Saccharophagus degradans 2-40: one gene and its partner. The protein of the gene in region 1 binds, or shares a complex with, the protein of each later gene. Links are inferred from orthologs where the notes say so. Each region holds a gene or a part of one and is shown on either strand. Other genes may lie near its edges. The genes, in order: SDE_RS16280 and cheY.

What was found.
Region 2: the proteins of SDE_RS16280 (region 1) and cheY are in contact, whole or in part, in a solved structure (PDB 1A0O), measured with the Escherichia coli proteins. The link is inferred for Saccharophagus degradans 2-40 from one-to-one orthologs.

The regions. Positions count from the first base shown.
Region 1 is NC_007912.1:3,965,633-3,977,416, reverse strand. The notes cover bases 5,678-8,766. They hold SDE_RS16280 (chemotaxis protein CheA), read left to right. Parts: upstream 5,678-6,056; coding sequence 6,057-8,477; downstream 8,478-8,766. Other genes in these bases: SDE_RS16275 (chemotaxis protein CheW), read left to right, coding at 8,494-8,766; SDE_RS16285 (response regulator), read left to right, coding at 5,685-6,047. In the rest of the region: SDE_RS16305 (methyl-accepting chemotaxis protein), read right to left, coding at 1-2,132; SDE_RS23135 (methyl-accepting chemotaxis protein), read right to left, coding at 2,374-3,219; SDE_RS16295 (response regulator transcription factor), read left to right, coding at 3,912-5,105; SDE_RS16290 (STAS domain-containing protein), read left to right, coding at 5,378-5,674; more of SDE_RS16275, read left to right, coding at 8,767-9,057; SDE_RS16270 (methyl-accepting chemotaxis protein), read left to right, coding at 9,102-11,405; SDE_RS16265 (CheR family methyltransferase), read left to right, coding at 11,479-11,784. UniProt on the Escherichia coli protein: Involved in the transmission of sensory signals from the chemoreceptors to the flagellar motors. CheA is autophosphorylated; it can transfer its phosphate group to either CheB or CheY.
Region 2 is NC_007912.1:2,750,203-2,761,821, reverse strand. What follows is about bases 3,794-6,717. They hold cheY (chemotaxis response regulator CheY), read left to right. Parts: upstream 3,794-5,024; coding sequence 5,025-5,411; downstream 5,412-6,717. Other genes in these bases: SDE_RS11325 (chemotaxis protein CheA), read left to right, coding at 6,241-6,717; SDE_RS11330 (protein phosphatase CheZ), read left to right, coding at 5,429-6,229; SDE_RS11340 (RNA polymerase sigma factor FliA), read left to right, coding at 4,080-4,832; SDE_RS11350 (MinD/ParA family protein), read left to right, coding at 3,794-3,856. In the rest of the region: flagellar biosynthesis protein FlhA, read left to right, coding at 1-1,309; flagellar biosynthesis protein FlhF, read left to right, coding at 1,342-2,925; more of SDE_RS11350, read left to right, coding at 3,017-3,793; more of SDE_RS11325, read left to right, coding at 6,718-8,544; SDE_RS11320 (protein-glutamate methylesterase/protein-glutamine glutaminase), read left to right, coding at 8,583-9,680; SDE_RS11315 (flagellar motor protein), read left to right, coding at 9,696-10,436; SDE_RS11310 (flagellar motor protein MotB), read left to right, coding at 10,451-11,317; SDE_RS11305 (ParA family protein), read left to right, coding at 11,524-11,619. UniProt on the Escherichia coli protein: Involved in the transmission of sensory signals from the chemoreceptors to the flagellar motors.

The DNA of each region.
Region 1 (11,784 bases):
TGGGTGGTGGTGACCATTTCATTTAGGTTTTGCGCCAGCACCAAGAAAAAGCCCTGTTTGCCATCCAAAGCTATCTTCGTGCTAAAGTCACCGTTCGACGCCGCGTTAACTAAGTGGGCAATCTCGTTTTCTACGGTCACCTCTTCTGTTCTATCTTTCCATTCCACCACTGTACCTACACGCTCGCCATCTTTAGTTATGGGGTTGGCTATAAGGCTAAAAGTGCGGGTACCCACTTTAATTTGAGTGGAGTAAGTACTTTTTAACTGGCTAATAACACTTTGTTGATGGGCTGGGTTGCGGTGAAATGTATCCATATTTTTGCCAACTAAGGTATCGGCATTAAAGTTAGGTAGCACTGCACGAATATCTGCCTCACTAGCAAGCATCATTTGATCTAATGCTGTATTGGTGTACACAATGGTGTTGGATTTATCAGCCATCATTACCGATGTGCTTGTTACATCCAAAGCTTGTTTTATATTGTTTGCTCGATCTGCTGCCGCTTGAGCATCGTGCGCAGCTTGCTCTGCGTTTTTGGACGCTTGTTCGGCGCGGGCTTGTTGCTTTTTTTGCTCTAAGTTGGCTTGCTTAATTTGCTGAATGGTATTGTTAACGCGCAGGCTTAATATACCCATGTCGCCGTTATAGCGTTGCTTAATCGCTTCGTCGAAGTTTCCGTTGGCAACGTTTTTAAGTATTTGGTTAGTATCGGAAAACATAGTAGACAAGGTATTTAGCAACCCGTCGAACGCTATCGCCATTTGGCCAGTTTCATCTTTGCTGCGGTAGTTACTGCGCAGGCTAAAATCGCCGCTTTGCTGCACGCGTTTAATAACTGCAGCCATGTCGTTAATGGGGCGAGCAATACCTTTGCTAATGGCAAAACCCGCAAAAACTACAACGCACGTTATAAATAAACCCACGAGTAATATATTGCGTTGGAGCCGATTTAGAGGTGCCATCGCTTCTGCGACATCTTGCTCGGCAATTGCTATCCATTTAAATTCACTTAAATCGATAGCATTGTAGGATGAGATTACGGGGTTGCCATTGTAATCAACAATAAAATCTGTTTTGCTTTTTCCCTGCAAAGCTTGCGTTACCGAACGTGTATTTACACTGCCTTGTTGAGGGTGTTTAAAAGAGTTAACTACTGTGTGGTGAACGGGGTCTAAGAAAGAGTCGGAGCGCATAAGTTTGTCTGAGCCAACGAGATAGGTTTCCCCTGTTTGGCCCATTCCAGTACGCGAGCTCATAATGTCATTAATATCTTCAATGGGCATTTGAAAAATGAGTATGCCCACTAATTGGCCATCACTATAGATTGGTGTAGAGATAAAACTGGCTGGCGAATCGTAGGATGGTAAGTAGGTTTTAAAATCTGCTAGGTAAGTTGTTTCTGGTTGTTTATTCAGTGAATTATTAAATGCTTCCCCTATGCTAGTTTCTCGATAGGGGCCGTCGAGCATTGAGGTGGTGAAGTCTAGCTCCTTGAAAACGGAATATATTATGTCGCCACTTACGGGGTCGGCGATAAAAATATCGTAATAACCGAATGTTTCTAAGTAATGCTTAAGCAGAGGGTGCACTTGATGGTGTAACGCTGAGTAGCGGGTGCCGTCATTGCGGTTGATGAGTAAATGTTTGCTACCTAGTGGGTTGGGGTTGCTGGCTATGTAAGCATATTGTAGCGCCCAAGAATCGTCGTCAAGGCTGTTGTACATGGCAGCTAAATTAACTTGGCTATTGTTAACTTTCTGGTATTGCTTAGCAAACTGCGAGTTGTAATAGTCCACCACAGCGGCTTTTTGTTGAGTGAGCAGCGCTTCATTTATGCTGGCATCTGCTCGAAAGCTTTTAAAGGCCATTGGCAGTTTGGTTGCAACATCCACCACAATGGGGTCGGCGGCCAATGTGCTGGCTTGCTTTCTAACGCGTTGAAAGTAGCGTTGGATGCTCTCCTCTTTATTTTGCCTTACCGCGCTTAGCTGATTTGATACGAGATCGGTTATTGTTTGCTTGGATGAGTTAATCGCCAGAAGAACAGTGAGCGCCATGGGTATTAAGCCAACCAATAAAAAGACTAAAACCAATTTTTTAACAAGGGGGAGGTTTTTCAGAAAAAGCATATACCATCTCTTAGTTGTATCAGCGTAAATGTATTTAAGTAAAACAACAGGTTGTAACATTTAAATACTAGAGGAGTTGCGTGATACCAAAGTGGCGTTTTAAGAATTATTTACTGGTGTTTGCTTAGTATCTATTGCTAATCACTATTAAAACTATCGAGGTGACAATATTGTGCTAGAAATGCACAGTGCTAGTGCGAGAAGTAGGGGGTAAGGTATGCATTAGATTAAAAGAATTAATCTAGTAAAGCACTATTTCTCCTCCTGCTTGGTCATCTTCATCGCTGATTACAATAGAGGTTTGCAGCGAAGTTTTTTCTATATTATTTATTATTTCTGCAAGGCCTTGCTCTACACTGGTGACAGCTTGATTAAGTGTGAATGCGTTGTGTAGATGATTGCGCAAAGATAATACGTTGTTTGAAAGGTTATCCGAATACTGTGAAATTCTATCGGCGCCCTGCAATGCCGTCATAGATCGCATCACCTCTTTGTTTATAAGCGCGCTTATTTCGCTGCCTTGGCGGGCGGTGTGGGTAACCCGATCGTTAACTCTTTCAAGCTCTGCAAGCATACCTTCAAGGTGGCCTTTGGCGTTGATTGCGATATTCATATCCAAGCTTGCTATTTCGCCTACCACCTTTTCTACATCGGCAACGGTAGATTTAGTTGCCTCTGCTTTAACCCGTATCTCATCGTTAAGCGCACCAGAGCTTTGCGATAGTTTGCGAACTTCGTCTGCTACCACTGCAAAGCCTCTGCCTGCCTCGCCAGCACGCGCTGCTTCAATGGCAGCATTCAAAGCGAGTAAATTGGTTTGCTCTGCCAGGCCTCGAATTTCGCTAATTAGCTTGAACATATCGTCGAGTTCTTTAAGCATGTCTTGAATTTTGTGCACTGCTTGTATGCTTTTGTCACTCACGTTAACAAACAGCCCGACATAAACGTCAAGTATATCGCCCACTTCTTTTGCAAATTGGTGGAGGGATACGTCTTGCGTGCCATCCGCTTTTTCTTGGTGTTCTCTGCGGGTTAAGTCTTTGGTAATCGATTCCAGTAGTTCTTGTTCGCGCTGTGTATTTTCCATAAGTACAGTAAAGCTTTTATGCAAGGCGAGGCTACTTTCCTCTGCTAAGTTACGCACTTTATTACTTATGGCGACTATCTCTTCACAGGGGGTATCGGTTACGTCGCTCACCTTTCTTTGTAAAGAGTTTAAGTGGTTAATCGCGTGGGAATTTTCTTGATGTTCGGCCTGCTGGCGGTTGTTTGTAAAGTGAGCGCACAGCGATACTAAACAGGCTATATCAATAATTACGGCTATTGCTAAACAGGTAAATAACGCGATAGGTGTCCAAAGCGCGATGCTACAAACCAAAGATAATGCACTAACAGAAATCGCTATTATTAACTGAATTGGCCAAGCAGATGCCATGGTTTAGTCTCTTGAAGGTGTAAGCAGTAGAGTAAAAATAATCAGCCCATATTATGGACGTTTGTTTTAATACTAGCTGTACCTCGATCGGTTCGCCAGCCAACGTCAAACTAATATTTAACGGTGAGTTACGCGTTTGGATAAAAAAAAGTGGCGCTTAAATCTTTGGCGGATTGGGTAAAGCAAAAGCTATGAGCTAGTGTTAATTACATCGGTAGTTCTTTCTTTATAAATAAGAAGAGCTATTCGGGCGAAACGCAATATGTACAGATGTGTTTTATAAAGCCAAATTTATCTGTATGTGAGTTCATAATTGGTTTTGGTTATATAAAGGGGTAGTGCTATTGTCTGGTAGCAAAATAATACTGTTTGCAGAGCATCTTTCTACTTTGGGGGAGGCTCTTGCGCAAGCCTTTGATTCTACGCCAATTTCTACTGCCAATGCGTTGCAGCTCGCTGTCTCTCAGGGCGATTACAGCTTGATAGTGGTTGATATGCTCGGCGGCGGGGATGTGTCTATTCAGAGAATACGCGACGTACTTCCCTCGCCAGACGAATTAAGTGTGCCTGCAATTATTTTGGCTAACCCTGCGAGTATGGCCGACAAGCTAGCTATGTACGATATGGGCTACGACGACCTAATAGAAAGCGATGTAGAGCTTGATGAAGCAGTAGCGCGGTGTCGAAAAGCAACATTTCACCAAATTGCTATGCGTCAGCTAAGTAGCCGTTTAGATGCAGCAACGGCTACGGCCCGCACCGCATTAGTAGATAACAGTGACCTAGGTGCAAATGTGCAGTTTCTATTGGCTTTGCACAGCTGCGATAACCTAGATGAATTGGGGCAACAGTTTTTTAACAGCTTAGAGCGGTATGGGCTTAAATGTAGTGTGCAAATGCGAAGCCTTATGGGCATAAAAAATATGGAACCAACCGGTATGGCGAAAGATTTGGAATCTCAGCTTCTTACCGAACTTAAAGATAAAGGCAGGTATATAGATTTTGGCCGCCGTACCATTATCAATTTTGATCGTGTTTCCATGCTTATCAAAAACATGCCAGTCGACGATGCAGAGAAATACGGAACCATAAAAGACAATACCTTTGCGCTTATACAAGGGTTAAATGCCAGAGTGATAGCGATAGAAGACCGCTACGAGCTTGAAAAAGAAAAGGAAACTTTAAGAAAGTTATCGAGCGATGTGCAAAATGTTATGCATGTTATCAAGTCGTCTTATCAGAACGTAATGAAAAATATTGCAACCACGGTTGAGCATACCGCAGAGAAAATTCAATATCGTATTCCTGCATTGGCTCTTACAGAAGAAGATGAAGTTTTCTTAGAGGAGGTAACTAACAACAGTGTTTACGAAACGAATCGCATTTTTAACGAAGGTTTAAAGGTGGATGAGTATGTAAATAAGTTGGAATTATCTTTGGGGGCTGCTTTGGCTGCGGTAGAAACCGATGCCACATCGCTGAGTTCAGAAGGCGATTCTGGCGCAAAAGTCGACAACAACCTAGTGGAGCTCTTTTAACTATTAAGAACTTGCAATAACTTCTACTCAATACTATTGGCTTATAACTCAATTAGTCGTATTTCTTATAGGTTAGACTTTATCTGCGTAACCGTACACATCTTAGCGTAACGGTAGCGGTTTGGTTGGTGTTCGTTCCTCGGTCCCCCCCCCCTTTCTTCTGTTCTGCGCAATTCATTTTAACAAAATCTACACCCTCTCTAGCGCCCATAAAATATACGTCTACACTTAAAATTGTCAATTGAAATAGATTCAGTTATAGGAGCGTGCGTGTGTCGCAACTAACGGTGTTCGAAGTTCCAGAGCGTTTTACCATCGCTCAGGCCCAACAGGTATACGAGCAGTTAAACGGCTTATTAGAAAATAATGATGTCGAAAATATCGTATTAGATGCAACGGATGTGGTGAAAATAGATGCTGCGGGTTTACAACTGTTACTTAGTTTCTATCGTACTGCAACGAAATTTCATAAACCCGTTCAGTGGCGTAACCCGTCGGCAGAACTAATCGACAGCGCCAATATTCTCGGCTTGGCTGCAGAGCTAGCATTAGATAACACTGTGAATTAGGAGAAGCTTAATGGCGAAGATATTAATAGTCGATGACTCTGCATCTATGCGACAAATGGTGTCGTTTACGTTGGCGGGGGCTGGCCACCAAGTTACCGAAGCGCCCGACGGTGCCGATGCGTTAGCACTGGCTAAGGCGGGCGGCAGTTTTGATTTGGTTTTATCCGATGTAAATATGCCCAAAATGGACGGCATTAGCCTTGTAAAAGAATTGCGCACGCTACCTACCTTTAAATTCACGCCCATTTTAATGCTTACTACAGAATCTGGCTCTGACAAAAAAGCAGAGGGTAAGAACGCAGGGGCAACGGGTTGGATAGTAAAACCCTTTAGTCCAGATCAACTAATTGCCACCGTTAACAAAGTCCTTTGAGTAAATGTCATGAGCATAGATTTGTCGCAGTTTCATCAAGTCTTTTTCGAAGAAAGCGTAGAAGGCTTGGATATTATGGAGTCTGCGCTTATGGAGCTAGATCCCACTGATGTTGATGACGAAACCATTAACGCCATTTTTCGCTGCGCGCACTCGATAAAGGGCGGTAGTGCCACATTTAGCTTTAACGCCATTTGCGATTTCACGCACGTATTAGAAACACTGTTAGATCAAGTGCGTTCTGGCCAGCGCAGTTTAGTGCTGACGCACGTTAATCTTTTATTGGAATCGGTGGACTGTTTGCGCGAAATGTTAGCCCTTGCGCAAAGTGGCGAATTAGAAAAAACAGAGCAGGCGGCTACGTTGCAACGTCAGTTTGAAGCTATTCTCGCTAACGAAGGGCCTGCGCCCGCACAAAAAACTGAGGCTGCACCCACTGTAAATAGCGATGCCGATGCCCCGTGGCTAATAACATTTCAACCTAGCCTTGAAATTATGCAAACCGGTAATGACCCTGCGCGTATTTTGCGGGAATTGCGTAACACAGGTGCGCTGCAGTTAGTTGCTAATAGCGACGCGCTACCTGAGTGGGGCGGTTTCGACCCAGAGCAATGTTACCTATCTTGGCGTGCCAGCGTGCCCGCATCGATAGAAAAAAATGCGCTAGAGGAAGTATTTGAATGGGTGACCGATTTGGCAGATATTTCGATTACACGATCGGGTGATTGCCAACCTTTGGCCATTGATCAACATGAAAATAACCATTGCTGGAAAATACATTTCGTACCCAGTATCGATGTTATGCGTACAGGTAACGACCCGTTGCGTATTCTCGCAGAGCTAAAGAATTTAAGCAGTACATATCATAGTAAAGCCGACACTAAAGGGCTGCCAGATTTTGCCGATTTTGAGCCAGAAAGTTGTTATTTAGGTTGGGATATTAAGCTAGAAGCTAACACCGAAGTAACCGAAATAGAAACCGCTTTCGAATGGGTGGCCGATGAAAGCCAGTTAACGATATCGGCCCTTGTTGCTGCACCACGAGAAGATGGGCAAACAGAAGCCGAGGCGGTTAATTCTAATGAGGCGAAATTAACACCTATTTTAGCGCCGGTTTCGGTAGTTGAACAAAAGGAACCAGTTAAAGCGAGCAAAGCCAAGCCTGCCAACAAAGCAAGTACGGATGCGACATTTATTCGTGTTGGAATAGATAAAATCGACAACCTTATCAATATGGTGGGCGAGCTTGTTATTACGCAGTCTATGTTGGGGCAATTAAGTGAAGATGTAGATGTTGCTAAAGTGCCCCGGCTTGTTGAGGGCTTAAACCAACTAGAGCAAAACACCCGAGAATTACAAGAAGGCGTAATGCGTATACGCATGCTGCCTATTAGCTTTTCTTTTAATCGCTTTCCACGTTTGGTGCGTGATTTAAGCCAGCGTTTAGAGAAGCAAGTCGAGCTGGTAATACACGGCGAAAATACAGAGCTAGACAAAACAGTTATGGAAAAAATTGGTGACCCACTGGTTCACCTAGTGCGCAATGCTGTGGATCACGGTATAGAACTGCCCGCAGCGCGGCTAGCCGCAGGCAAACCAGAAGTGGGCACCATTACGCTTGATGCCTACCATAAAGGCGGCAATATCGTTATTGAAATAAAAGACGACGGCGCTGGTTTGAATCGCGATAAGGTTTTGCAAAAAGCGATAGACAAAAAAATAATAAGTGCTAGTGATGCAGCAATGATGACTGACGAGCAAGTTTACGATCTTATATTTCAGCCAGGCTTTTCTACTGCCGCAGCGGTTACGGATGTATCTGGTCGCGGTGTAGGTATGGATGTGGTTAAGCGTAATATTCAAGCTTTAAATGGCGCTGTCGATATAGCGTCTAAGCTAGGTGAAGGTTCTACTATCACAATTCGTTTGCCACTTACCCTTGCTATTCTCGATGGTCAGTTAATTCGCGTTGGCGGCAATATTTATATTTTCCCGCTTATTTCTATTGTGGAATCTATGCAGTGTCGCAGCGAATACGTAAACCAGCTAGCTGGCGGGCAACAGGTTTTTCGCTTGCGCGATGAATATGTTCCCATTATCGAGTTAAGTAAAACCTTTTCTATTCCTTCTGATACCGATTCGATTGAAGGCGCACTGATGGTAGTGGTGGAATTCGATGGTCAGAAGGTTGGGGTAATTGTTGACGAGTTATTAGGCCAGCAACAGGTGGTAATAAAAAGCTTAGAGCAAAATTACAAACAGGTTGAAGGTGTTTCTGGCGCAACAATATTGGGTGACGGTACGGTGGCGCTTATTTTAGATGTGCAAAGTATTGTCGACCTGTTTTCTCAAAAGCTAGTGGTTGCGCAAAATACCAGTACGCGTGTCGATGGCTATCAGGTTATGCGCAGTACAAAAACGCTAAATTAATACGAGGTGGTAAGTAATGGAACCGATGGAAAAAACTGACAATCTTGATCGGTCATCTACGGGAACTAATAATACCGCTATGGATGGCGGTTTGGATTCTAGCGTAACCGATCAATACTTAACCTTTATTGTGGCAGAGGAAGAATACGGCGTGGATATTCTTTGCGTTCAAGAAATTCGCGGTTGGGAGTCGGCCACGCCACTGCCTAACGCGCCCGATCATATAAAAGGGGTAATTAATTTGCGTGGCACCATCGTGCCTGTTATCGATTTGCGTACGTGTTTTAGTCTGGAGGTTGTGGATTACTCGCCGATTACAGTAGTAATTGTTTTAAAAGTAAAAACTGCACAAGGCAGCCGTACGGTTGGCATAGTTGTGGATGCAGTTAGCGATGTATATACCCTTAACCCTCGCGATATGAAGCCCGCCCCCGACCTAGGTGATTCTGTTGCTACTGAGTTTATTCGAGGGCTAGCAAATATAGACAACAAAATGGTGATTCTACTCGATATGGATCGCTTGCTAAAACTCGACGGTATGCCAGATCTTTCTACCCTGAAAGACCAGGTGCAAGTTTAATCAACGTATTAACAGAATTTGTGAAATAGGGACGGGTAAAAGATATGAAAAAATTGTTTGAGTTGTTTGGCGGTGGTCACAGCCGGCAGGAAAAAGAGTTAGAAGATAAAGTAAATGCGGCAAGAAGTGCTTTGGCCGTAATTGAATTTACGCCAGAAGGTGTTGTAGAAACCGCAAACGATCTGTTTTTAAATGCGATGGGCTACAGCTTAAATGAAATTCAAGGTAAGCACCATTCAATATTCGTTACAGATGAATATAGAAATAGCAACGATTACAAGAATTTTTGGAGTAATTTACGCCGTGGCGAAAGTCTGTCGGGCGAAATAGAGCGGGTTACAAGCAATGGTGAATCTGTTTTGCTACATGCGACTTATAGCCCTCTCCTCGACGAGGATGGCTCAGTATATCGCGTAATAAAATTCGCGACGGATATTACTGAAGTTCGCCGAGAGTCCAATCAGGCTAGCGCACTTAAATTGTGTCAGGCAAATGTGATGCTTGCCGATAATGAACTGAATATTGTTTATATGAACGATACAGTAGTAGAAATGCTACAAGAGCGCGAAAAGGAATTGCAGCAACACCTGCCTAGCTTCAAAGTAAAAGATTTAATTGGCACCAACGTTGATACTTTTCATAAAAGCCCAGAGCATCAACGCAATCTGCTAAGAGAACTTAAAACACCCTACAAAACAACATTAAACATAGGCGATATGGTGTTCGGCTTGATTGCCACGCCCTGGTTTAATAGCAATGGTGAGCGGTTAGGCACACTTGTAGAGTGGCTTGATAAAACCGAAGAAGTGAAAAAACAAAACGAATTGGCGGCGATAGCGGCAGAGAATGCACGTGTACGCTACGCGCTAGATAGCGTCACCGCAAATGTCATGATTGCCGACCCTGAAGGCAATATTTTATATATGAACGAATCTGTAAACGGCATGTTCAAAAATGCAGAATCGGATATTAAACGCGACCTCCCCAATTTTGATAGCCGCACATTGGTGGGAACCAATATGGATGTATTCCATAAAAACCCTGCGCATCAACGCAATCTATTGAATAACCTCACCAGCACGTATAACGGCGGTGCAAAGGTGGGCGGTAGATCATTCACTGTTATTGCAAACCCCATTTTTGTAGATGGAAAGAAAATTGGCGCTGTTGTGGAATGGGCCGATCGCACCGCTGAAGTGGCAATAGAGAAAGAAATAGACGAAATGGTGGCGGCCGCGTCTCAGGGTGATTTTACTAAACAAATTTCACTGGATGGCAAGAACGGTTTCTTCTTAGGGTTAGCGAAAGGCCTGAATGATTTGGTCACTACAGTTGAAGTGGCGCTGAATGATATTTCGCGTGTGCTTGGCTCTATGGCGCGTGGCGTGTTAACAGAGCGTATTACCCGCAATTACGACGGATCTTTTGGCGAATTAAAAGAAAACGCCAACGGTACCATCGAAAAACTTACCGATATTATTGGCAAAATTCGAACTGCCTCAAATGCAATAAGCACAGCGGCTAATGAAATTGCACAGGGCAACGCCGATTTAAGTCAGCGCACAGAAGAGCAAGCTTCTTCACTAGAAGAAACCGCCTCTAGTATGGAAGAAATGACCTCTACCGTAAGGCAAAGCGCCGAAAACGCACAACAGGCTAATACCCTAGCTATGTCTGCTCAGAAAAAAGCAGGTGAAGGTGGTCAGGTAGTCTCTAAAGCTGTTGAGGCAATGGGTGCAATAAGCGAATCCAGTAAAAAAATTAACGACATTATCGGCGTAATCGACGAAATCGCCTTCCAAACTAACTTGCTCGCCCTTAACGCCGCAGTAGAAGCCGCGCGCGCAGGTGAACAAGGGCGAGGTTTTGCGGTAGTGGCAGGTGAAGTACGAAACCTTGCTCAGCGCTCAGCCGCTGCGGCGAAAGAAATTAAAGAGCTTATTCGCGATAGTGTTTCTAAGGTGGAGGATGGCACAGTGCTGGTCAATCGCTCTGGTGAAACCCTAGAAGAGCTGGTGTCGTCGGTAGAAACCGTAAGTAATATGATGCAGGAAATAAGCAATGGCGCAACCGAGCAAACCTCGGGTATTGAGCAAGTAAACACTGCAATTTCGCAAATGGATGAAATGACGCAACAGAACGCAGCACTCGTAGAGGAAGCATCGGCCGCAGGTGAGGCCATGGCAGAGCAAGCAGCGCGGCTAATGGAAGAGGTGTCGTTTTTCACTATATCGCAAAATCAACAACACATGGTCGTTAGTGCTAGTGCTCGCCCAGCGAAAAAGAGCGTTTCTACTCGCGCCTCTAGCGCACCCAGCGTTTCAGATGACGACTGGGAAGACTTTTAACGTTTAACGCTTAAATGTGTGTGGCGATGCAACTCATCGCCTCTTTGTTTGTATAAATACTCGGTTTTATAGCATGGTTAACCCAAGTCGAACAGCAGTAGTTGGGGATCACGAAGCGCGTGAGTTTCCTATGTCTATTGCCAATTTCGAAATAATAAAACGTATTGCAATGGAGTGGACAGGCATTAGTCTTTCCGATCATAAGCGCAATATGATCTATGGTCGTTTGTCGCGCCGGTTACGCGCGCTTGGGTTATCTGATTTTAATCAGTATTGTAACTTGTTGGAAGCATCGCCCGCGGCCGAAAAAACGGAGTTTATCAATTCAATTACTACAAACCTTACGGCTTTTTTTCGCGAAATACACCACTTTGAATAT
Region 2 (11,619 bases), 1.2 Mb from region 1 along the record:
TCATTTCCCCTTTATTACCCTTGCAATTATTTGCGGTATTTTGGCGTATTACATTCATTTTCGCTCCCAAGAAGCGGAAGTGGTGGAGGTCGGCAATGCGCGCGGCTTCACGCAGTCATCACCGAGTGGCCAAACGGGTGCGCAACCGTCTATGCCCGCTGGTAATATGCCAGCAATAGAAAACCAAAGCGCACGCCAAGGCAACCCGCCACCACAAAGTAGCGAGCCAACAGAAGTAAGTTGGGATGATGTAACGCCGGTAGATCTTGTGGGGTTAGAAGTGGGCTACCGTTTAATTCCTTTGGTGGACAAAGGGCAGGGCGGTGAATTATTGGGCCGTATCAAGGGTGTACGTAAAAAACTATCGCAAGATTTGGGCTTCCTAATACCTGCAGTGCATATTCGCGATAACTTAGACCTGCTACCCAGTGGCTACCGTATAACGCTTATGGGTGTGAGTATTGGTGAAGGCGAAGTATTCCCCGACAAATTTTTGGCGATAAACCCCGGGCAAGTGTTTGGTAGCTTGCAGGGTACCAAAACAAAAGACCCAGCATTTGGCTTAGAAGCAATTTGGATAGACGAGGCGCAGCGCGAGCAAGCGCAAACTCTAGGGTATACCGTTGTTGACCCGAGCACAGTGGTGGCCACGCACTTAAACCAAATAATACAAACGCACACACACGAATTATTGGGGCATGAAGAAGTACAAAAATGGTTGGATTTACTCGGTGAAAAATCGCCTAAATTGGTTGAAGAGCTAGTGCCAGAGACACTTTCAATCAATCAGCTCTTAAAAACGCTGCAAGGTTTACTGCGCGAGCAAGTCCCCATTCGCGACATGCGCACTATTGCCGAGGCGTTGGCAGCGCACGGCAATAAATCGATGGATACCACTGCTTTAACGTCAATTGCGCGCGTTTCACTTGCGCGACAAATTGTGCAAAACATTGTGGGGCAAGATCCAAACTTACCGGTTATTACTTTAGATCCGTCATTGGAACAGTTGTTGCTACAGTCTGTACAACAGGCACAAAAAGCTGGCGCTAGCGACGGAGCGTTTATCGAACCGCAGCTTGCAGAAAGGCTAAATAAGTCACTTGTTGAAACAGCGAAAAAGCAAGAAATGGCCGGCCGCCCAATAGTACTTCTAGTTGCGGCACCCATAAGGCCAATGATGGCTCAGTTTGTTCGTTACCACATAAGTGAAATGCACGTAATAGCGTACAACGAAGTGCCCGACAACAAACAAATTACCATAGAGGCAACCATAGGAGCCGATGTGGTAAACGGCGGAAAGCAGCGCTAACAGGGCTTAGCCCGTAAGTGAGGAGGTAAACAATGTTTAATGATCATCCACAGGGTAGAGGTAATGGCGGCGAGCCAGCCAAAACACAAATCAAACGGTTTGTGGCCCCGAGTATGGCCAGAGCATTGCAGTTGGTGCGCGATGAGATGGGCCCAGAAGCGGTTATTTTATCTAGCCAGCGTACCCCCAACGGCGTGGAGGTTATTACCTCTGTGGAGCCAGACTTACCAACACGCGGCATAGATGTAAGACGCGAGTTTGGTCAGAATTTTGACGCCGACTTAGATCACCCCATGGAAAGCGACAGCGCATGGCGTATGCAGGCTGGCATCGATCAGGCTGCCGCTTCCTTCAAAGCCAGTGCATCGGTAGATAGCCGACCAGCAGCCGGCAACAAGCGCGACCCCGAACAACTGGCCCACGAAATCGAACGCGCACGCGAACGTATGCTAGCGGCAAAACGCGAAGCGCGAGAAGCGCCGTCAGATCAATCTTTCCATAAGTTTGTTAAGCAACAAGCTCAACAGGCACCAGCGCAACAAAGCGCTCCGGCCCAAGAGCGGCCAACACCTAAAGAATATAACCGCTATAGCGACGAGCCTAGCCAGTTTAATAAGCCTTCCTCATATGCCGAGCCAAGTTTTGCAACGGCAATGAACCATCAGCAAAGCGCTCCACAAGAAACGCTGCGCTTAAACGAATTGCAAAGTGAATTGGCCGACATGCGTTTATTGCTGGAGCAGCAGTTGTGGCATATGAACGAAAACCAGCAGCGCACAAGCATGCCTAGTCAAATTAAATTGCCGGTTGGCTATTCGCTAGTGGGAGATCACTTAAAGCGCTTAGGCTTAAGCGAGAACCTCGTGCAAGAGCTGCTCTTAGAGCAAGATGGCACTACACGCCCTAGCGAAGCTTGGAAAGGCTGTTTGGCAAAATTATCGCGCCGTATTCCCGCATTAAAGGGCGATATGGTTAGCGGTGGTGGCGTATTTGCTTTTGTTGGCCCTACAGGGGTAGGTAAAACCACAACCATCGCTAAACTTGCCGCGCGATTTGTTCTAGAAAACGGCCCTGGCAAAGTGGCCATCATTACAACGGATACCTACCGCGTGGGTGCGCACGATCAATTACGCTCTTTAGGGCGCATCTTAGGCGTGCCTGTAAGGGCGTTAGATAAAGACCACAGCTTGCCAGTACTACTCGCTAGCCTTAAGCAGTTCCCACTAATACTTGTAGATACAGCAGGCTTTAGGCAGGGCGATGCATTGCTAAAAGAACAGCTTCGCCAGTTAGACACTTGCCCAACCATGCGCCGTATTTTAGTTATGGCATGCAACAGTCAATTGCAAACCCTTAAGGCTTCTGTACACGCATACGCTGGTATGCGAGGCGTAGATGCTTGCGTAATTACCAAGGTTGATGAATCCCTGAGCATGGGCGAAGCATTAAGTGTATTAGTGGAAAAATCTGTGCCAGTAGCCTATACAACAGATGGACAGGAAATTCCTAAAGACATAGCACCAGCCAGTGGGCACGCGCTTATCGCCAAGGCTGTAGCTTTAGCAAAACAGGCACAGGAAGTAGAAAAGCAGGGCAACGGTATGGCCGCGCTATAGTCAACTATACTCATAAAAACCCCGCTGAACCTTTAGCGCTAAACGTACTAGCGCCAAAGGGAGAAAGTCATTAAATAAGAGATGTAGTCGTATGAGTACAGTCCGGCCGGTAAAAGTTATAGCTGTCACGGGTGGTAAAGGTGGCGTCGGCAAAACCAATCTTTCGGTAAATCTCGCCATTGCGTTGGCGGAGCTACGCAGACGAGTGGTGCTAATGGATGCCGACCTGGGGTTGGCCAATGTGGATGTACTGCTAGGAGTACAGGCCAAATACACACTGGCAGATGTACTCGACGGCACCAAAACTTTACGCGAAGTGATGGTAAATGGCCCGGCGGGAATAAAAATTGTGCCTGCCTCTTCTGGCGTTCAGCAAATGGCTAGCCTAACCCACCAAGAGCACGCAGCGCTTATTCACGCTTTTAGCGATTTGGGTGATCAGTTAGACGTACTGTTAATAGATACCGCAGCGGGTATATCCGACACGGTTGTAAGTTTTGTACGCGCAGCACAAGAGGTGTTGGTAGTGGTGTGCGACGAACCATCGTCTATCACAGATGCTTACGCTCTAATGAAATTATTAAATATGGAACATGGCGTATACCGTTTTCGCGTAGTTGCCAATATGACGCGTTCCACGCAAGAAGGCATAAACCTATTTAATAAATTAAATGCCGTGTGTGAGCGATTTTTAGATGCTTCTTTGCAATATGTAGGCAGCGTGCCGTTTGACGAAAACCTGCGCAAAGCCGTGCAAAAAAGGCGGCCAATATTGGAGTTTGCGCCGCGTTCGAAGGCGGCTGCTGCAATTAGAGTACTTGCGCAAAAAGTAGATGAGTGGCCGGTGCAAACCAGCGCAAGAGGGCATTTGGAATTCTTTATAGAGCAGTTGCTAAGTGCGCAGGCTGCATCCGCCGGAGGTGGTTATTAGCGGTTGCTTAGTGCTAGAAGGGCGGTTGGTTACATGCCGCCAAGCTAAACTTTTATCCTATTACTCGCACCTATACAAAACATTAGAAACAAGTAATAAATTAAACCAACAAAACAAGTATCAAGCAAAATTAATCGGGGCTTTATGTGCCCGCATTCAAAGGGTAACCACGCAAACTTGGCAGCAAATTACATTACATGTTGCACGAGTGCGTCTCTGAATTATGGCAGTCTCAGTGGCAGAAAATTTGATGGTCTACGAAAAACCTAAGGAAGGAGACCAAGAAATAAAGGTAGAGGATTACGCCTATCTCGTGAAACGTATCGCCCATCATATGATGGCGCGCATGCCTTCGTGCGTTCAAATAGAAGATTTAATTCAAGCGGGCATGCTGGGGCTGCTAGAAGCAGCACAAAAATATGACGCCAGTAAAGGCGCAAGCTTCGAAACCTATTCTGGAATACGCATTCGCGGTGCCATTGTAGATGAAATGCGCCGCGGAGACTGGGCGCCTAGGTCTGTACATCGCAACAGTCGACGTGTAGCAGAGGCAATAGCCACAGTAGAGGCTCGCCATGGGCGCGATGCACGCGACCACGAAATAGCAGAAGAGATGGGTTTAAGCCTTGACGAGTACTACGCTATGGCGCGCGATAGTGCATCTACTCGCCTGTTTAGCTACGAAGAAACCTACGAAAACGATGAGTCGCGCTTTGACGAATACGAGCCTAGTGACGGTTTGCGCGGCCCCTCCGAACAAGTTCACCGTAATGCCCTCTACACCGATTTAGTGGCCGCCATTGGCAAATTGCCAGAGCGAGAGAGGCTTGTGCTATCGCTGTATTACGAACAGGAAATGAACCTAAAAGAAATTGGGCTAGTACTTGGTGTATCTGAATCTAGGGTAAGCCAAATCCACAGTCAGGCTGCTTTAAGGCTCAAATCCCGCATGCAAGATTGGCAATCGTACGAATGATGGCCAACTTTGCCCTAAACGTAAGGAATTTTTGGAATATCAAGGCTAAAAACTGGATGAACTCTATCTAACGTCTAGACTTGTAATCAGGGCTGTTAAAGGTGTAGAGCTTTTACATCAACGGATAACACGCCTAGTAAAACCTGCTCTGGTGAACTAGGTTTCCGAGCGACGAGACTATTGGAGGTTGCATTGGATAAAAACATGAAAATACTGATTGTTGATGATTTCTCGACGATGCGTCGGATCATTAAAAATCTGTTAAGAGATTTGGGGTTCACCAATACGCATGAGGCGGACGATGGCAGCACCGCATTGCCTATGCTTAAAAGTGGAGATTTCGATTTCTTAGTTACCGATTGGAACATGCCCGGTATGAGCGGCATCGAGCTGCTTAAAGAGATCCGTGCGGATGCCAAGCTGGGAACTATTCCCGTACTAATGGTTACGGCAGAAGCGAAGCGCGACCAAATTATCGAAGCCGCGCAAGCTGGTGTAAATGGCTATGTTGTTAAGCCCTTTACTGCTCAAGTGCTCAAAGAAAAAATAGACAAAATTTTTGAGCGCGTAGGCGGATAATTAAAAAAGGCAGTTACATGGAAACACAACGTGATCTGCATAAAAATGAGCAGTTTTTAACTGAGCTTGAAGATTGTGCGAAACAGCTAGTAGAGAACCTCCAAAACAATAATTTTGACGGTGCTTCGGAGCTTATTCACACCTTGGTAGAGGCGAGAGATCGTCATATTTTCCAGTCGGTGGGCCGATTAACTCGCGGCTTACATAATGCCATTGTCAATTTTAATGTCGATGCTGACTTCGATAATAATCCACCAGAAATTAACAACTCAGAAATACGCGATGCTTCAGATAGGCTTAACTACGTCATTAAAATGACTCAAGAAGCGGCCGATAAAACCATGGATAAGGTAGAGTCCATTGCCCCAATAGCAATGAACCTAGGGCAAGAGGCAACGCTTTTAAGGGCAGATTGGCAAAAATTAAAACGCCGTGAAATATCGAAAGAAGAGTTTAAAGTTTTATACGATCGTATGGGCACATTTCTCGACCAAATGGATATGGGCACGCAAGAACTGAACAAATCCCTGCAAGATATTATATTAGAGCAGGGCTATCAGGATCTTACCGGCCAAGTACTTAAAAAAGTGATTGGCTTGGTAACCGATGTTGAAAGTGAACTCGTGAATTTAATGCGTATTGCGGGCGAGGTAGAACATGTAACGGGTATGGCAGGTGGTGCCGATACGGCTGCCACTGGCAGCGGCGAAGCAAAAAATTCAAAAGGTGAAGGCCCGCAAATTCACGCAGAAACACGTGATGATGTGGTCTCGGGTCAAGATGATGTTGACGACCTTTTATCTAGCCTGGGCTTTTGAGGAGCATATGAATGTCATTCGGAGAAGATGAAGAGATTCTTCAGGACTTTCTAGTCGAAGCTGGAGAAATCCTGGAGCAGCTCTCCGAGCAGCTTGTAGACTTGGAGCAACGTCCAGACGATAAAGAGTTGCTTAACGCGATATTTCGCGGCTTTCACACCGTAAAAGGTGGTGCTGGCTTTTTACAACTAAATGCAATGGTAGATTGCTGTCACGCAACCGAAAACCTATTCGACATGCTTCGCAATGGTAAACGTGTAGTTAGCTCCGAGCTAATGGATGTTGTATTGCAAGCCCTAGATTTAGTTAACGAACAATTTGATGAAGTTAAAAACAGACAAGAAATAACGCCTGCTTCCCCCGAATTAATCGCGGCTTTAGAAGCGCTTATTAATGGCGAAACACCAGCTGGCGCGGCCGATGTCGCTGCACCCGAGCAGCCAGACGAAGTAGCGGTAGAACCTGCTACACAAGAGCCCGACAATGCAGGCGAGTTAGCTATTTCAGACGACGAATTTGAAGGCTTTCTCGACGCCATAAACGAAGACTCCAATTCCTCGGCTAATACAGCCCCAGCGCAACAAGCAGCCCCTAGTGAGCCTGCAATCAGAGGCTCCGATAGCGATGAAATAACCGAAGACGAATTTGAATCTTTATTGGATCAGTTACACGGTGCGGGCAAAGCGCCTAAAATCGAAGCTCCTGAACCAACGAGTAGTGCTGCAGCGAGTTCTAGCACTGATGAAATTTCAGAAGACGAATTCGACAATTTATTAGATCAGCTACACGGCCTAGGTAAAGGGCCCGGCACAGGCGGAGCTGCACCAGCGCCTACCGATGGCGGCAGTGCCAACAACGACCTTATTACTGACGATGAATTTGAAGATCTTCTCGATCAGCTGCATGGTCAGGGTAATGGCCCCATTAAAGCGGCTAAGCCTGCTTCTAGCGCGCCTAAACCTGCTGCAGCGCCAGCTAAACCCGCAGCACCAGAGCCAGTTGCAAAACCTTCAGTCGCTGCTGCGACACCAAGCAAAGAGCCTACAGCGCCTAGCCCTGTAAAGCCCACTGCACCAGTTGCAGCGCCTAAACCGCGAGAAGCGGCACCCGGTGGGAACAGTGCTGCAGCGGGCGAAACGACCGTTCGTGTAGATACCCAGCGCCTAGACGACATTATGAACATGGTGGGTGAGTTGGTGTTGGTACGTAACAGACTCGTGCGCCTAGGTATCGATTCCGCCGATGAAGTAATGCAAAAAGCGGTAGGTAATTTAGACGTGGTTACTGCCGATTTGCAAACAGCAGTAATGAAAACTCGCATGCAGCCAATCAAAAAAGTATTTGGCCGCTTTCCACGCGTTGTTCGCGATTTAGCGCGTAACCTGAAAAAAGAAATAAACCTCGAGCTACAAGGTGAAGAAACCGATTTAGATAAAAACCTCGTAGAAGCGTTAGCAGATCCACTGGTTCACTTGGTTAGAAATTCAGTGGACCACGGGATAGAACTGCCTGGTGCGCGCGAAGAAAAAGGCAAGCCTAGAGTAGGTAAAGTAATTTTGGCTGCCGAGCAAGAGGGCGACCATATTCTATTGTCCATTACCGACGATGGCGCTGGCATGGACCCTAACGGCTTGCGCGATAAAGCGGTAGAAAAGGGCATTCTAGAGCCCGATGCCGCCGCGCGTTTATCCGATACAGAAGCGTTTAACCTTATTTTTGCTCCTGGCTTTTCAACTAAAACAGAAATTTCTGATGTGTCTGGCCGCGGCGTAGGCATGGATGTTGTAAAAACCAAAATCACTCAGTTAAACGGCTCTATAGAAATCAAATCTAAAATTGGTGAAGGTACGCGCTTTATTATTAAAGTGCCGTTAACTCTCGCCATTATGCCAACGTTAATGATTATGGTAGGCAAGCAAGCATTTGCCTTGCCACTTGTAAGTGTGAACGAAATATTCCATATGGATTTATCAAGAACACACGTTGTAGACGGTCAGCAGTGCGTGACAATTCGCGATCATGCTGTGCCTATTTTTGAACTAAAAAAATGGCTGGTGCGCGATCACAGCATTTATAAAAACGATCCAGAAAGCGACTCGAAAGAGGGGCACGTTGTAATTGTATCAGTTGGTACACAGCGGGTAGGTTTCATTGTGGATCAGCTTATAGGCCAAGAAGAAGTGGTTATTAAACCATTAGGTAAAATGCTTCAAGGCACACCTGGCATGGCCGGCGCCACCATTACAGGCGATGGCACCATCGCATTAATTCTAGATGTTCCTAGTTTGTTAAAACGCTATGCTGGTTCGCGTTAAGCGCCAGCTTCTCTTTTTTGTAAGCAGTGGGAGCTATAGTGGCTTATAAAGTTCTGGTTGTAGACGATTCACAATTTTTTCAGGTGAGATTAAAGCAAATAATTAATGAGCATCCTGATTTAGAAGTTGTTGGCATCGCAGCTAATGGCCAAGAAGCTATTGACCTAGAAGAGTCATTGCGCCCCGATATCATATCTATGGATTATGAAATGCCACATCTTGATGGTATTTCTGCTGTGCGCTCGATCTTGTCCAAGCGGCCTATACCCATCGTTATGTTTTCATCTATGACATACGAAGGGGCCACAATTACGTTAGAAGCTTTAGATGCTGGGGCAGTGGATTTTATTCCTAAAAACTTCGCTGAAGTATCCCGCGATTCAGTCGTTTTAAAAAAGCGCTTGCACGAAAAGCTATTGTTGTTTGCACAAAAAGCTAAGCCGAGTGTGGCGGCACGCAGTACAACCCAGCCAAGCGGGGTTAGGCCCTCTGCCTTAGGTGCAAATCTGTCTTCCAGTCGCTCACCCAGGCCGGCTAGTAGTGCACCCAGTGCCCCTAAAAAGCGAATAAAAGGCTTAGTTAAATTAGTAGCAATTGGCGCGTCTACCGGTGGGCCTGTTGCCGTTTCAGAAATAATCACTCGTTTGCCAGCCAACTTTCCCGTGCCAGTCATTGTGGCGCAACACATGCCAGAAAACTTTACCAAAGCATTCTCAGAGCGCCTTAATCGGCAGTCGGCTGTAGAGGTAAGAGAAGCGCAAGATGGCGATTTACTTAAGTCCGGTGTGGTATATGTGGCGCCTGGCGGCAACCAATTAATGGTCGATAAAACTGGTCGCTCCATACGTATTCTTGATGGCGATGCGCGCTTAACCTACAAGCCTTCGGTCGATGTGTTGTTTGCGTCTGCTGCAAGTGCCATGGGCGATAAAGTGTTGGCAATAGTATTAACGGGGATGGGCGCAGATGGATGCGATGGCGCTAAGTTATTAAAACAAAAAGGCGCAACCATATGGGGCCAGGATAAAGACTCCTGTGTTGTATATGGTATGCCAGCGGCTGTAGCCAAGGCTGGACTAACAGATGAAGTTTTACCGTTAGATCAAGTGTGGCAACGGCTGGTTTCGGATGTTTAGTCTCGGGAGCAGGGTGTGGATATTCTCAGCGTAGTAGGTGTAATAATTGGCTTTGCCGCGCTGTTAGGCGGAAACTTCCTAGAAGGAGGCAATTGGACATCCCTAGTCAATGGGCCGGCGGCCCTTGTTGTAGTGGGTGGTACTTTAGGGGCGGCTATTTTGCAAACCCCTTATAGCGGTATAAAGCGCTCCCTTACACTATTCAAATGGATCTTTAAGCCCCCGCGCTTACATTTTAAGTCGGGCATTAAACAAGTTGTAAGCTGGGCCATGGCTGCCCGTAAAGAAGGCTTACTTGGCTTGGAAAATATTGCCGAAAAAGAAAAAGATAGCTTCGCCAAAAAAGGTTTACAACTGTTGGTTGATGGTAGCGAAACAGATGTTATCCGCCACGTAATGGAAACCGATTTAATTGTAGCCGAGCAGCGCGATCACGATGCCGTACAGTTTTACGAAAGCATGGGCGGCTACGCACCCACCATTGGTATTATTGGTGCAGTAATGGGGCTTATTCATGTTATGCAAAATCTTGCAGACCCGGCCGAACTCGGCCCCGGCATAGCTATAGCATTTGTTGCCACAATTTACGGGGTGGCATTTGCCAACTTATTTTTATTGCCCGTCGCCAATAAACTAAAAGCCTGTATCAAACAGCAATCGCAATTCAGAGAATTACTTGTAGAGGGCATAATCGCCATAGCAGACGGTGAAAACCCAAAAGTAATTGAAATGAAATTAAGCGGTTACCTGCACTAGCGGGGCGTTTAATTATGATCCGAAGGCAGCCAATAGAAACAAAAATTAATCACGAACGTTGGTTAGTCTCCTACGCCGATTTTATTACGCTGCTATTTGCTTTTTTTGTGGTTATGTATTCAGTTTCGCAGGTTAACGAAACCAAATATCGCACCTTATCTGAAACCTTGGGTAACGCGTTTTCTAGTAGCGCCAAAAAAACAAATAAAAACCGTTCGCCCGACACTACCGAAGCAGAAGTGGCGCCCCTTAAGCAAATAGAACAGCAGCTGGAACAGGCTTTAAGCGGTGTGCTAGCTACCGGTGAGGTAACGTTAAATGGCAATCAAAACTGGGTGGAAATTGTAATAGATGCAAATTCATTCTTTTCGTCTGGGCAGGCCACTCCAAGTGATGAGGCGCGCACTGTCTTAAACAAGGTTGCCGATATTATCTCCCCCTTTGATAACGCTGTAGCAGTGGGTGGCCATACCGACGACACGCCAATAAACAATGCCCAATTCAAAAATAACTGGGAGCTATCTTCCGCCCGAGCAGTGACGGTGGTGAATCTATTGGCCTTTGCAGGTGTTAGCCCCGAGAGAATGTCTGCTGTAGGTTACGGGGAATACCGACCTATCGCCGATAACCAAACACCCGAGGGGCGCAGTGCCAATAGGCGTGTTGTGTTACGTGTAGCCCGCGATAGGGCCGATATTCCTAAAGTGATTGCGCCCAATGCAATTCCCCAAAGCGAAACGCCTGCAACGCCAGCCAACCCAGAGCCAGTAGTTAACCCCGGCCCAGCTGAAGAGCAACCAGAAACAGTCGAACCAGTAAGATTAAAAAACGGTGGCTTACTGTTTACAAGCGACCCCGATAGAGCGCGAAACAATCGATAGGGTCGCGCTAGTATTTCAATTGATTATTGTCTCTTAAATCAAACACTCATTATGCTTTAAACGCTGTTCCCTAAATGTAGGGATGTTGGTTTCGCGGTATTGTTACTTCCAATAGGGCATGCTTCTTGCGTTGTGGTTAATAGTATCAATGTGCGTAAAGTTTTTGACGCTTAGGGCGATATAGTAAGAACTATGAGGCTAATTGTTTGATTGTTTGGACTGTTTCCAACCAAAAGGGTGGGGTAGGCAAAACCACCACCAGCGTTGCGCTTGCAGGTTTGGCTGCCGAAGCGGGTAAGCGG